One region of the Streptomyces sp. NPDC002742 genome, then DNA from elsewhere that is predicted to be linked to it. Evidence: riboswitches for the same ligand, from Rfam matches in the RefSeq annotation. Region 1 holds a riboswitch; the other holds the start of a gene.

Region 1 (7,250 bases):
TCTGCGTCGGGGACGGACTCGCCGCCGAGCAGCACGGTCGGGATGCCCGACGCCTTCAGGAAGGCCAGCCCGTCCTCCCAGGCCCGCTTGCCGCCGAGCAGCCGTACGACGGCGACGTCCGCGCCCTCGACGAGCGCGGGGAGTTCGCCCGCGACGTCCACCCGGGTCGGATTGCCGATCCGGTAGGCGGTTCCACCGGCGCGGGCGGCCAGCAGATCCGTGTCGGCGGTCGACAACAACAACACTGTGCTCATGCGGGTGCTCCCGGTGGGATGAAGGGCAGTCCTTGCGGCGCGCCGGACTCGATGAGCCGCCACAGCGCGTCCGTGTCCGCGTGTTCCTCGATCAGGTCGCCGAGCCGGTCCAGCTGCTCCTCGCGCAGCGCCGCGAACGACGTGTCGGGCGCCGGCACGAAGCGGCGGCCCGCGGCGGCGGCCACCTCGCGAAGGAAGGCCCGCCGGAATCCGTCCGACTCCAGTGATCCGTGCCAGTGCGTGCCCCAGACGGCGCCTACCCGGCACCCGTCCAGGCTGTTTCCCCCGGCATCGCACATGAACGTGTCGCCGCCGCTGACCTCGGCGACGCCGTGATGGATCTCGTACCCCTCGACGTGTTCGCCGAGGGCCTCGCCGACCGGCCGCGTCAGCGTCTTCTCCCGCGCGAACCGCACGCGGACGGGCAGCAGGCCGAGTCCGTCGACGTGACCGGCGCGCGACTCGACCTCGTCCTCGATGTGCCGTCCGAGGATCTGGTAGCCACCGCAGATGCCGAGCACGGGACGCCCCTCGGCGGCGCGCCGCGCGATCGCGTCCGCGAGGCCGCGCTCACGCAGCCACTCCAGTGCCTTCACCGTGCCCCGGGTCCCGGGCACGACGACCAGGTCCGCGTCGGCCAGTTCCTCGGCCCGGTCCACGAACCGCACCACGACGCCGGGTTCGGCGGCCAGCGCGTCCACGTCGGTGAAGTTGGACATCAGCGGGATCGCGCAGACGGCCACCCGCAGGATGTCCGCGCCGACGGGGGAGGAGACGGACGACTCGCGGACGGCCCCGCGCAGCGAGACACGCAGCCCGTCCTCCTCGTCTATGCCCAGGCCGTGCTGGAAGGGCAGGACGCCGTAGGTGCGCCGGCCGGTGAGGCCGTGCAGCATGTCGAGGCCGGGCTCCAGCAGGCCGACGTCGCCCCGGAACTTGTTGACGAGGAACCCGGCGACGAGCGCCTGGTCCTCGGGGGACAGCAGCGCGACCGTCCCGAAGAACGAGGCGAACACACCGCCCCGGTCGATGTCTCCGACGATGAGCACGGGAAGCCCCGCGTTGCGCGCCACTCCCATGTTCACGATGTCGGTGCGCCGCAGATTGATCTCGGCCGGACTGCCGGCGCCTTCACAGATCACCGCGTCATACGTGCCCCGCAACTGAGCCAGACAGTCGAGGACGGTCCCGAGGAGTGCCTCCTGACGCCCTCCGCGCAGCCGTTCCCCGCTCGGCCCGGCGCCCGGCAGCGGCTCCCCGGCGGGCCCGGACGCCCCGAAGAACCCGCGCGCGCTCATCTCGCCGACCGGCCTGCCCATCAGGACGACCTGGCTGGTGCGGTCGCTGCCCGGCTTGAGCAGCACGGGATTCATCAGCGCGGTCGGCTCCACGCGGGCGGCCTGTGCCTGCATGGCCTGCGCCCGCCCGATCTCGGCTCCCTCGCGCGTCACGAACGAGTTCAGGGACATGTTCTGCGCCTTGAAGGGCGCGACCTTGACGCCCTGGCGCACCAGCCACCGGCAGATCCCGGCGGTCACCACGCTCTTGCCGGCGTCGGAGGTGGTCCCGGCGATCAGCAGCCCGCCGCTCATGCGGTGCGCCCCTTCCTGGTGAGCCGAGCCGTGAGCAGCACCCGTCCGGCGGCGCTCACGCCGAGCGCGAGCCAGCCGACGCGCCGGGAGAGCCGTACGGCCCGTTCGATGTCGTGGACCTGGACGGCGCGCCCCGCGCCGTTGAGCACGGGCCGGTGCTCGACCCGTCCCCCGTAGGAGAGGGTGCCGCCGAGGCGCACGCCGAGCGCGCCCGCGAAAGAAGCCTCCACGGGCCCGGCGTTGGGGCTCGGATGCTTGCGGGCGTCCGCGCGCCAGGCGCGCACGGCCCCGCGCGGGTCGCAACCGGCCACGGCCGCGAGGACGGCGGTCAGCCGGGCTCCCGGCCAGCCGGCGACGTCGTCGAGCCGGGCCGAGGCCCAGCCGTAGCGCCGGTGCCTGGGGGACTTGTGCCCGACCATGGCGTCGAGCGTGTTCACGGCGCGGAAGGCGACGAGTCCGGGCACACCGGCGGCGGCGCCCCAGACCAGGGCGCCGACGACGGCGTCGGAGGTGTTCTCGGCGACGGACTCGACGACGGCCCGCGCGATCCCGTCGGCGTCGAGCGCCTGCGGATCGCGGCCGCACAGATGCGGCAGCCGCTCCCGGGCCGCGTCGAGGTCACCGGCCGCGAGCGCGCCACCGATCGCCCGCGCCTCACGGCCCAGGGAGGTCCCTCCGACGACGGCCCAGGTGGCGGCGGCCGTCAGCGCGACGGAAGCGGTACGGGAGGTGCGTACGGTACGGCTCGTGAGCGCGGCGAGTCCGGTGGCACCGCCCACGCAGACGGCGGTGTGCAGTGCGCCCCACCCGCGGTGGTCGCGCCACAGTGTCCGCTCCACGGCCGCGGCGGCCCGCCCGAACGCGGCGACCGGATGCCCCCGGCGGGGATCGCCGAGCAGCAGGTCGCCCAGGAGGCCGGCGGCGGCGCCGTACGCGAAGACGCGATCGGCACGCACGGGGTCAGCCCGCGGTCGGGTGGAGTGGAACCCTCGTACTCAGCGGATCGGGAAACGGGCAGCCGCGCATGGCGATATGTCCTCACTCAGGGTGTCCACGCCCTGGTTCGACGAGACCGGCGGTGAGAGTTCCTGGCTCCCGGGGAGTTTCTTCCCCGATGACAGTGGCGGGACCGCGCCGGATTCGCACCGGCTTCCTCTCATGCCGCCGTACTTGGCTCCGGCAGTCCACCACGGGGTGAGAACGGCCGTCAACTGGCTGTTGACCTGCGGGGGGACAGTGTGCGCAGGCCCACATACGCGTGGGGTGCGGGACGGTGATCCGTCCCGCACCCCACGCGCGGTACCGCTCGGCGCAACCCTGTTTCGGGCCGCTCCGCCGGGTTACTTGGTGATGATCAGGGAGATGCCGTACGCCACCGCCGCGGCGCAGGCCGCGAAGCAGACGTACGCGCCGGTGGCCGCCGCGACCGCGGAACCGCCCTGGGCCGACTCCTTCTTGGAGAGGCCGGCGACACCGAGGGTGAAGAGGGTGACGAGGGCCACGGTCACTCCGAGGCTGACCCCGAAGACGGACCCGAGGGCTGACCAGTCGATGTTCATGCTGTTTCTTCCTTCGGTTCTCAGGCCACGGGGGACGGCGCGGACGGGCTCGCCGTGGGCTCGGCGGGAGCCGGGATGGTGGCCGTGAGCTCCTCGGCCACGATGCCGGCCGGGGGCGGGGTGACGGCGGCGATGGCGGTGGTCACCACACCGGCGGGCTCTTCGGCGTCGTTCACGTTGTTGTGGTCGATCACCTCGCGGCGCGAGCGGCGCCAGATCGCGAGGCTGGATCCGACCAGGAAGACGGCGACGAGCGCGGTGCCCCAGGCACCGAATCCGGTCACCCACTCGGCGAGCGCGCCGACCACGGCGGCGGCGGGCAGCGTGAGGACCCAGGCGACGACCATCCGCTTGGCGGTGGACCAGCGGACCACACCGCCCTTGCGGCCGAGGCCGGCGCCCATCACGGAACCGGAGACCGAGTGCGTGGTGGAGAGGGAGAAGCCGATGTGCGAGGAGGCCAGGATGACCGTGGCCGCGCTGGTCTGGGCGGCGAAGCCCTGCTGCGGCCGGAGGTCGGTCAGACCCTTGCCCATCGTGCGGATGATGCGCCAGCCGCCCAGGTAGGTGCCGAGCGCGATGGCGAGACCGGCGGACAGGATGACCCAGACCGGCGGGTTGGAGTCCGGAGCGACGGCGCCACCGGCGACCAGGGCCAGGGTGATGATGCCCATCGTCTTCTGCGCGTCGTTGGTGCCGTGGGCCAGCGAGACCAGGCCCGCGGAGGCTATCTGGCCGGCGCGGTAGCCCTTCTTGGTGGCCTTGGTCTCGGCGTCACCACTGAGCTTGTACGACAGCCGGGTCGCGAACATCGCGGCGAGGCCGGCGACGATCGGGGCCGCGACGGCGGGCAGGAGCACCTTGCCGACCAGGACGTCCCCGTGCACGGCGCCGGTACCGGCGGAGGCGATGGTGGCGCCGACCAGGCCGCCCATGAGGGCGTGCGAGGAACTGGACGGGAGTCCGACGAGCCACGTCACGAGGTTCCAGAGGATCGCGCCGACGAGCGCGGCGAAGATCACCTCCGGCTTGATGCCGGATTCATCGACGAGGCCTTTGGAGATCGTGTTGGCGACCTCCACCGAGAGGAAGGCGCCGACAAGGTTGAGCGCGGCGGACATGGCCACCGCGACCTTGGGCTTGAGCGCGCCGGTCGAGATGGTGGTGGCCATCGCGTTGGCGGTGTCGTGGAAACCGTTCGTGAAATCGAACACGAGAGCGGTGACGATCACGATTCCGAGGAGGAGCGTGATGTGTTCCATTTACCCAGGCTTCTGTTGGACGTCAGTGGCAGGTGGACCGTAGGCAACCTGGATGAACGGAAGGTGAACTGGGGCGGGCATCGTGGTGTCTGGAACGGTGAATCGCTCCTCCGGTTGAACCGGAGGGGTGGCGCCGCGGGTTCGAACGGATGTGGAATTCCAAGCTCCGCTTGGGTCGTCGCCCCGGGGTGGGACGTCTGGGGTGAGCCGGGGATTCGGGGAAGAGATTCCGGTCACCCGGCAGTTGCCGCTGTTGTCGTGCCGCCGGAAGGTCCACGTGGACCTTCCGGCGGGCGGCGCTCCGGTGCCGTCGACCGTAGCGGGCCGGTCGCAGCGTGTGATCTGCGGCAAATGTCCGGCCGGGGTCGACGGGAATGTTCCATGGGTGTGTTGTGGTGCAGATCACACGCCGATGGCCGGTCTCCCGCCGGATCCCGTGGCGGCTCGTGGCGGTAGGCCTTGATCCCGTGCGGCGTTCCGGCGTTGCTGGGGCCGTGCCACCTGCTCCGGCCCTGGGTTGCACTCGATGTCCGGCGCGAGCGCCGGCGACCGGCCGCCCGTGCGCCCCGCCTCGCCGTACTGTCGGACAGTCGGACGAAATAGGGATTGCGGCAGGATCGCGTCGTGGCCGAGCGGCACGGGGGCGCACGGGAAGCACGGGACGGGCGGGAGGGCCCACGGATGACGGACAAACACGACAAGCGCGACAAGCGCGGCGAAGGGGGCGAGGGGGGCCGGCGCGGCGAGGGGGACGAGCCGTCCGCGCGCGACGAGCGGGACGCTCTTCGGCGGGCTTGGGACGAGCTCGTCGCGACGGCCCGCCGGACGGTCGCCGACGGGCTGGTCGTCGGCACGTCGGGCAACGTCTCGGTCCGCGTCGGCGACACGGTCCTGGTCACGCCCACGGGCGTGCCCTATGACCGGCTGACGCGCGACGACATCGTCGGCGTCGGCCTCGACGGCCGCCAGGTGCTCGGTTCGTTGCGGCCCACCAGCGAACTGCCGATGCACCTCGCGGTGTACCGCCTCACCGACGCACGGGCCGTCGTCCACACCCACGCCGCGCACGCGACAGCCGTCTCGGTCCTCGTCCCCGAGCTCCCGCTCATCCACTACATGGCCGCGGACCTCGGAGGCCCGGTCCGCGTCGCCCCCTACGCGACCTACGGCACGCCGGAGTTGGCCGAGAACATGATCAGAGCCTTGTCCGACCGCACCGCCTGCCTCCTCCAGAACCACGGCACCATCGCCTTCGGAGCCTCGCTGGACCAGGCGTACGACCGCACGGCCCAGCTGGAATGGATGTGCCGCGTCTGGCTCCTGTCCTCCTCGGTCCCGGGCCTCGCGCCAGCCCTGCTCTCACCGGACCAGCTCGAGGAGGTGGCGGAGCGGCTGCAGGGGTACGGCCAGAAGCGGTAGGGCCGGTAAGGGGGCGAGGCGGGACGGTCAAGGCGGAAGAGGTAAGGCGGAAGAGGTAAGGCGTAGGGGCGCGGCAGAATTAGAAGAGGTAGGGCGCAAGGTCTGGCTGCCGTCCGCCGTCCGCGGTCTGCCGTCCGCGGTCTGCCGTTTGCGGCCCGTCGTCTGCGATGCGCCGTCTGCCGTCCGCGGTGCCCGGTTTGTGGTCCGCCGTCCGCGGTCCACCGCTTGTGGTCCGTGGTCCGCGGTCCGTCGTCCGTCGTCCGTCGTCCGCGGTCAGCGGTCGGCTGTCCGTCGTGCGCGTCCGTCGTCCGTCGTCCGCGGTCGGCGGTCCGCGGTCCGCCGTGCGCGTCCGTCGTGCCCCGGCCCCGGACCAGCCCCGGTGGGCGGGGGGCCGGGGGGAACCGGCCGTCACCCCTGGAGGCCCTCCCGCTGGCCGATGGCGGGGTCCGCCGGGAGACTGGTCGAGTGCGCATCCTAAGAGCCACGGCAGCGGCCGTCACCGTAGCCATTGCCGCGGGCGCGGCCTCCGTGGCGGCAGGCAGGTTCGCCAGCGACGCCGCCCTGAAGGCGAGGCCCGGCAAGCCCCTGCCCACCGAGCCCCGGCTCACCGTGCACGCCACGACGGCGGGCGGAGTCACCCTCACCCGGGCCCTCGCCTCCCGGCGCCCGGGAACCTACGGCCTCGCGGGCGACGGCTCCCACGCGGTCGTCGGCCCCCTCCAGAACTCCGTCCCCCACACCGCCGACACGGTCGTGCGCCGGCTGGAACGCGTCACGCACGGCGCCCTGGAACCCGGCGACAAGGTGTGGCTCACCCCGAACCTGTACGTCGGCGACCCCGGGTCCGCCCTCGGACTCGAACACGCCGACATCGACGTGCCCGGCGAACTCGGCGCCCTGCCCGCCTGGTTCGTGCCGGCCGTCCGCGACACCTGGATCATCACCGTGCACGGCCTGGGCGCCACCCGGGAACACCCCATGAACGTGATGGAATTCCTGAACGACCGGCACTTCCCCGTGCTCGACCTCGCCTACCGGGGCGACCTCGGGGCACCCCGCCCGCCGGACGGCCTGAACCACCTCGGCGAGACCGAGTGGCGCGACCTCGACGCGGCCATCCGCTACGCGGTGCGGTACGGCGCCGAGCGGATCGTCCTGTACGGC
Region 2 (7,250 bases), on a different contig from region 1:
CCGCTCCGGAGTGGAGGGCACGGTCAACGAGTTCGCCCACGGACACGGCATGCGCCGCTGCCGCTACCGAGGACAGCCGAAAGCCCACCTGCAGCACGTACTCACGGCCATCGCCGTGAACATCGAACGACTCAGCGGCCGGTCACCGACCGAGGAACCCCCTTCGCCGAGACCGCCGACCGCCTTCCAGGCCTTCCTGGACCACAACGAGATCCCCCGGTCAAAGTCCTGGCGAACCCTCGGCAGCTGAGCCCGACCATCCAAGATCCCCGACAGAGTCAAGCTAGCCCGACCGATGAGAGGGGCCTTTGTGTGGCTCGGGCCCTGGGAGCGTGCCGCGCCGGCGGTCAGTTGCCGCTCTGTGCCGTCTCGTAGTGGCGCGTGCGGTCGGACCCGGTGCGCAGGATCCCGGCGGCCGCAGCGGTGGTCACACACAGCAGGGTCAGCAGGACGAACGCGTGGTTCAGGGCGACGAGGTGGGTCAGCCAGCCGATGACGGCGGGACCGGCGAGCATGCCGACGTAGCCGAGCCCGGCGACGCGGGAGACGTTGGCACCGGCGGTCGCGGGGTCGGTGTGCCCGGCCGCGCTGAACAGTTGCGGGACGGTGCCGGACAGGCCCAGGCCGAACAGCGCCCAGCCGGTGAACGCGGCCCACATCCACGGGCCGAGAGCCACGAGCGTGATGCCGACGGCGGCCATGGCCGCGCCGTGGCGCAGGATCGCCACGGAACCGAACCGGGCGACGAGGCGGTCGGCGACGAGCCGGCCGATGGTCATGGCCGCCGCGAAGGTGCCGTACGCGAAGGCGGCCGCGCCGGCGGACGCACCGAGGACGTCCTTCAGGTGCAGAGCGCTCCAGTCGTTGGCGGCGCCTTCGCACAGCATGACCATCAGCGCCAGGACGGCGAGGAGCCAGACGCGCCCACCGGCTCCGCGCCGGGTGACGGTCGGTGCCACCTCGGGCTCTTCCATGAAGCCGGTGTCGGCAACGGTGGGGGAGAGCGGCAGCAGGGCGCGCGCCGACGCCAGGGCGATCACGATGCCCACGGCTCCCATGACGGCCATGCTCGCGACCGGTTCCAGGCCGACGGTCGCGGCACCCGCCCCGACGAGCGAGGCGATGACGCCGCCGACAGAGAAGGTGGCGTGGAAACCTGACATGACGGGCCGGCCGTACGCCTTCTCCACGTGCACGGCGTGCGCGTTCATGCTCACGTCCAGACAGCCGTTGCAGAACCCGAAGACCAGCAGGGCTCCGGCCAGCGTCCACGGATCGTGGGCAAGACCGGGGAGAACCAGGGCCGCGCCGCACAGCACGCCGCCGGTGGGCACCACGATGCGCGCGCCGAAGCGATCGGTCAGCGGCCCCGCCATCTGCATCCCGGCGAAGGCCCCGAGCCCGAGCAGCACCAGCAGTCCGCCCAGCGTCGCGTGGCTGATGCCCACGCGCTCCTCGACGGCGGGAATCTGCACCACCCAGGCGCCCATCAGGGTGCCGCACAGGACGAAGTAGACATAGGTCGCCGCACGAGCGGCTCGAAGCGAACGTTCCATGCCGCGTACCGTAACGAACATATGATGTGTTTGAAAAGTGCGGTAATGAACATCTTGCATGTTTGTTTTCTGATGGTGTTCAATCCCGTCATGAGCAACGCAGACCGGCACGGACTGATCGCGAAGGCTGTGAGGGACTCCGGCGGCGCCACGGTCCAGGAACTCGCGGAGCTGACCAACGCCTCCGAGATGACCATCCGGCGTGACCTCGACACCCTGGCCGCGCAGGGAGTTCTCGAACGCGTCCGAGGTGGGGCGCGCAGCCTGCTGCTCAGGGGTGAGGAACCTCCGTTCGCGTTGCGCGCGCACGAGGCGATCGACGTCAAGCGCCGTATCGCCGCCGAAGTCTCCGCCCTCATCGCCGACGGTGAGAGCGTCCTGCTGGACAGCGGCACCACCTGTCTGGAGGTCGCCCGCCTCCTGCGCGAACGGCCCGTCACTGTGATGCCCTTGTCCCTGCAGGCCATCCACCTGCTCGGCGAGACACCCGGCCCGGCCACACTGGTGGTGCCCGGCGGACAGCCGCGCGCCGCCGAGGGAGCCCTCACCGGCCCCCTCACCCTCGCCTCCCTCGCGGCCCTGCGTTTCGACACCGCCGTCATCGGCTGTTGCGGACTGAGCGCGGCAGACGGCCTGACCGCCTACGATCTCGACGACGCCGCGGTGAAAAAGGCCGGCATCGCCTCCGCCCGCCGCACCATCGTCGCCACGGACGGCGGCAAGCTCGGCCGTACCGCCTTCGCCCACGTGGGTCCCTCCGCACTCCTGCAGACCCTCGTCACGGACACCACGGCGCCCCTCGACGAGGTGACTGCCCTCGAAGGCGCGGGCACCACCGTCAAAATCGCCTGATCTGGCGTCGGCCGACCGGTCGGATGTGGCTCTCGGCGAGGTTGCGCAGTTCGGCGCGCGTGAGTGCGGGGTCGGCAGCGATCTCGACGGCACGGCCCCTCGGGAGGTAGCGGACACCGTCGATCTCACAGATCAGCGGGCCCACGCCAGTGTCGTGCACCAGAGCGTCGCCGACCGGAGCAGGCCCGCCGACGGTACGGCGTTCACTTCCCCGGGATCGTGAGATTCGCTGGAGGAGTACCGGTGCCGCCACGTCCCCGCCGTCCGGGCGGAACAGGACCAGTACCAGTTCTCCGGGGTTCGGGCGCAGCCGGATATAGCGCATGGGCTGCCATGTGCCGTCCCTGGCCGCGGAACGGGCGGCACGCAGTACCGGGCCGCAGAGGGCGGACCGATCCACGATGAACCAGCCGAGCCGGGCGAGGGAGACAATGGCGACCGTTCCGAACACGAGGAAGCGCCGGTGCCCGAGGTGGAAGGGGTCGTCGAGGACGGCGGCGCAGGAGAGCAGCAGGAAGTACCAGGCGCCGCTGCCGAGGACGCTGTTCAGCACCCAGATGCGCGGCGAGACGGACGTACGGCCGAAGCCGCGGCGCGGCGAGGTCACCCGGGGACCCGGAGCATGGCGATCGCCGTGACGGGCCGCGGCGGCGAGGCCCGCGTAGTTCAGGTCGTCCTCGAGAGCGGGCCACGTGTCCTCGCTCTCCTCGTCCTCCTTGTCGCTCGCGGCCGCCTTCGGGCTGATCACGGGTCGGGCTTGGCGCGCCCTACGGACGCGCCGGGCGCAGGCCAACGGGCTGATTACCAGTGCACCGCCAAGGCCGAGCAGACCGGGGCCGCCACCAAGGACGGCGACCACTATCAACGAGGTCCGTGTATCCATGGCCTCACCCAGGAAGGGCCAGGGCAGCGCGATGATCGGGACGTGATCGCCGGGGTCGACGTCTGCCGTGTCGCAGTCCACAGTCGTATGTTGCGAACCGTCGTCCCAGCTGACGATGCAGCCGTCCTCGGCCCGGTTCAGACGGACGACCTCGGCGGAGGTGTGTTTCCCGAGCAGGGAAGTCCGCTGCTGCCAAGCCCACGAACAGCGACGCCACGAGCGCCAGCACCGCCCATAGCGGCGCGGTCGGCAACAGCGGCCGGCGGGCGGGTGCGAGGGTCGGGTGGGCCTGTTCGCTCAGCCAGGCACCGATCGTCCGCGCGTCGTGTGTGCCCAGGCCCAGCCGCAACACCTGGCCGTCGGGCGTCCGGTAGCGCAGGCCGACCTTCTCGAAGGCGACCTGACCCATGGTGGTGACCGTCGCGTCCAGGGCCTCGCCGCCGCGCGGCAGGGCAGTGGCACTGCCGGAGCGGTCGAGGAAGACGGGTCGGTCGAGGCGCGGGTCGGCCAGCAGTCGGCCCTTGCGGCCGTCGAGTCGGCAGCGGAAGTGAACGACCCGGCCCGCTGCCAGGCCGTGGCGCCTCCTTGCCGCCGCCCATCGAGCCAGCCCGGCCATGGCCAAGGGGGCCACCACGAGGGCCACAAAGCTGCCGATCATCGATTCTGTCGTCTCTTCGCTGTGTTTGATTGATGTGAGTGAACGAAGAGTACGAGCGCTGCCAGAGACTCTGGCCCCGGGGGTGACCCCGTGGTGCCTCGTCCGAGTTCATCGGATGACGCGAACCTCGCCCTTCCCGCGGAGACCGCCGCACCATGATGACCGCGAGGGCGGCCGACAGGATGTACGACGAGGTCCCTCGTACCCCTCGGATCGGGTGAACGGGTACTGGCAACAGCCACGGCACCACTGATCAGGGGCCCGCCAACCGGCCCTTCAGCGACTGTCAGACAGCTCCTGACCAGCGGAAACCTGAAGTCGCCGACGTCGAACGGTTGGTGCACCTATCGCCCGAGCCAGGCCTGAAAGCGCCTGTGCACTTCACCGCAATGACCATCGCCTGATGCGTGGACGTTGTCTGGGGTGAAAATGGAGCCGTAGGGGCCGGAGTTGAGCGCACAAGCTTCTCGGACAGGCTGCAGAGCGTAGTAGCCGAATGCGACCAGTGCCACGACCAGCAGGGTGGACAGCAGGTAGCGGCGGACTGTCGGGGAAGGCACGACGTGATCCTGCTGACGCTTCACAAACACCCGTTGGGCGGCGTGGTGACAGCGGTGCTTCCTCCAACCTCACCGGAGAGACTGTCAGATGCAATGGCGGCAGCATCGTGTACGGGAAATGCTTGTGTCCACTCCGACGGCATCGACCTCACCGATGCATCCGCCGCCACCGCCATCGGCCTGGGTCGCCGGGTCTGCGAACGCCTCGACCGCCCCCAGCGCGCCGTACCACCCCTCGGCCGGTCCCCTGCGAATCGACCAGAACACCAGCACGTTCATCCCGTACCCCGTACCCCGTGACCGATCGCACGAACTGACGGTACGACGGACTTGATAGCCTCATCAGGCCAGTTGAGCCTCATCCGAGGCCAGGGAATCCGGTGCGAATCCGGAACTGACGCGCAGCGGTGAGGGGAACGGGCGGGGCACGCGAGCCACTGGGAGACCGGGAAGGCGCCCCGTCCGGACGAACCCGAGTCCGAAGACCTGCTGGCACCTCCGCGCCCCGGCGCGGAGGACATCCACAGTCCAGGCTCCGCGTACGAGCCCTGACCCCGAGGTCTGCCCGTGCTCCCCACCCCCGCCCGTCACGCCAAACCCGCCGTGCCGGTCACCGTCTGCGGCGGCCCGAAGAACGACACCGAGGACGCGACGAAGTCCGCCGCTGCGGGCTACCGGGCGCCGTGCCGCGTCGTCGTCTGCCGGGACTGCTGCTGTGGAAGCCCGAAAGTCGCCGGAGTGGATCACGCCCAGCAGACGGCACGCCTGGCCGAGAGCGCACCGGTGCGCATCGCGGCTTGCCTCGGCGTGTGCGAACACGCCAACGTGATCGTCGTCCAGCCCTCCGCCGCCGCACGTGCCGCGGGCGCCCGCCCGGTCTGGCTCGGCCTCGTCAACGACCGCGATGCCACGGACGACATCGCCGCCTGGGCCAAAGCCGGCGGCCCCGGCGTCGCCCCCTGCCCCGACATCCTCGACCTCTACGTCTTCACCCCGCCCCGGAGGGCGCGATGAGCGCGAAAGCCGGCCTGGTTGACGCCTTTTCCCTGGTCCGTCATCAATGCTGGGGCGGCAGTGTTATTGCGCGCCTGGTGAACTGATGACGATCCGAATTGTTGCGGTGATGCACCACGATGTGACAACTCGTGATGTCGTCGATCCCTGACAGGGAAAGCCACGCAGCCGGTCACGCATCGTCCGGGAGTGGTTCGCCGGTCTCCAGGAGCGACTTCATGCTTGCCACCACGTTCGGCCAGCCCTGGCTGACCATCTCGGCCAGGCTCGATCCGGGCTCGAATCCGTCGTGTACGACGGTGAGCTTCACGACCTGCGCGGCGGTCTCCTCGATCGTGAAGGTGACCTTCGAGCAGGCCTCGCCGGACAGCTTGGCGAGCAACTCCTCGTCCCAGTCGAAGCGCTTGGCCAGCTCCGGGGTGATGGCGTGCCAGGTGTAGGAGAGCCGGCTGTAGGGCTCGGCCTCCAGCACGACCTGCTTCGGGTCGCTGATCTGCACGCCGTGGTTGTCCCAGGTCATCGGTGAGCCGACGGACCAGTCCGTGGCGAACTCCGTGGACCAGTAGCGGCGGGTGAAGGCGGGCTCGGTCAACGCCTGCCAGAGTTTTTGCGGGGTGGTGCGGATGTAGGTGGTGTAGACGAAGGTCGGCGCGTCCATCGCGGTCTCCTCCAGGGCGAGTTTCAGGTCCGCCAGGGCTTGGACCCTGGTCCGGTCGTAGCGGCTGATCCACCGGTGAGCGATCTCGTGCACGGGCGCTGCGTTGAGGTAGTGCAGCTTCTCCCGGCCCCGCCGCGCGGTGGTGACGAGCCCGGCCTCCTCCAGTACCGCGAGGTGCTTGCTGACGGACTGCCGGGCCATGTCGAGTCCTGTACACAACTCGCGCAGGGTCTGCCCGTTGTGTGCGTTGAGCGAGTCGAGCAGTGCGCGCCGCGTCGGATCGGCCAGTGCCTTGAACACCTCGTCCATGCCCGTCCCCGTACCCAGGCCACCGCCTGTCGATATGCAGCCTTCCAGCTGCCTTTAATTTAGGCAGCCAATAGGCTGCATGTCAAGGCCAGCCCCGCAGCCGGACGAGGGTCGCGGGGCCACCGTTCGGCGGTGCCGAGGCCGAACGAGTTCGCCTGGATACGTATGGACGAAGCACGCGGGAGGGCATCAGGACATCTGGTCCCTGGAGGAACGCGACATCGATGTCTCGGCGCCGCCGACCTGGCCCGATCGCCCGCGCCGTGAAGCGCGGTGAAGCGCGGTGAAGCGCGGTGAAGCGCGGTGAAGCGCGACTGAGGATGCTGCGGTACCGGCCGGAGGTGATCGACGGCTACCTGGCGGGCACTGGCTTGGTCCTCAACCCATAGTCAGCGTTGGGGATCTGGTCGAGGTGACCACATGGATGCGGCCGCTTTGCCTGTGTGTCGCACCTGGTCAGCGGTCAGGCGCCGCAGGTCCCAGATCAACTCGGCCACGCCGACCGCCGCCGGCTCCTGTGCGTGGGGCTCCTCGGAAGGCGGGCCGCCGGTCAGGGCGCCCAGGTCGCCAGCGGGAATGCCCAGCACGGTCCCGAAATCGGCCACGAGGTCGGGGGTCAGCTCCTTGCGACCGGCGCCCACCATTCCGTACGTGGACGCGGACCAGTACCGGCCGGTCAGGGAGTGGAAGACCCTGGCGATGCCCATCCAATGCAGGTTCCTGTATCTGAGCATCCGGACGAGCAGGGCCCCGGGCGGCC

Evidence for each region. A riboswitch is a leader RNA that binds a small molecule or an ion and turns the genes downstream of it on or off. The one in region 1 is predicted to bind cobalamin.
Region 2: another riboswitch for cobalamin. It lies ahead of ACFYW8_RS42970 ((2Fe-2S) ferredoxin domain-containing protein); the one in region 1 lies ahead of ACFYW8_RS34980 (cobalamin biosynthesis protein).

The regions. Positions count from the first base shown of each region.
Region 1 covers NZ_JBIAQF010000026.1:68,309-75,558, forward strand. Annotated here, with positions in the region: gene cobN (cobaltochelatase subunit CobN) at 1-254, opposite strand, end outside; gene ACFYW8_RS34975 (cobyric acid synthase) at 251-1,846, opposite strand; gene ACFYW8_RS34980 (cobalamin biosynthesis protein) at 1,843-2,802, opposite strand; cobalamin riboswitch at 2,908-3,051, opposite strand; gene ACFYW8_RS34985 (hypothetical protein) at 3,187-3,405, opposite strand; gene ACFYW8_RS34990 (inorganic phosphate transporter) at 3,426-4,667, opposite strand; gene ACFYW8_RS34995 (class II aldolase/adducin family protein) at 5,349-6,086, shown strand; gene ACFYW8_RS35000 (alpha/beta hydrolase family protein) at 6,552-7,250, shown strand, end outside.
Region 2 covers NZ_JBIAQF010000048.1:16,034-23,283, forward strand. Annotated here, with positions in the region: gene ACFYW8_RS42940 (transposase) at 1-250, shown strand, start outside; gene ACFYW8_RS42945 (MFS transporter) at 348-1,556, opposite strand; gene ACFYW8_RS42950 (DeoR/GlpR family DNA-binding transcription regulator) at 1,647-2,408, shown strand; gene ACFYW8_RS42955 (hypothetical protein) at 2,395-3,156, opposite strand; gene ACFYW8_RS42960 (hypothetical protein) at 3,296-3,949, opposite strand; partial or broken gene ACFYW8_RS42965 (short-chain fatty acyl-CoA regulator family protein) at 4,636-4,843, shown strand; cobalamin riboswitch at 4,841-5,018, shown strand; gene ACFYW8_RS42970 ((2Fe-2S) ferredoxin domain-containing protein) at 5,248-5,523, shown strand; gene ACFYW8_RS42975 (ArsR/SmtB family transcription factor) at 5,696-6,490, opposite strand; gene ACFYW8_RS42980 (hypothetical protein) at 6,880-7,250, opposite strand, start outside.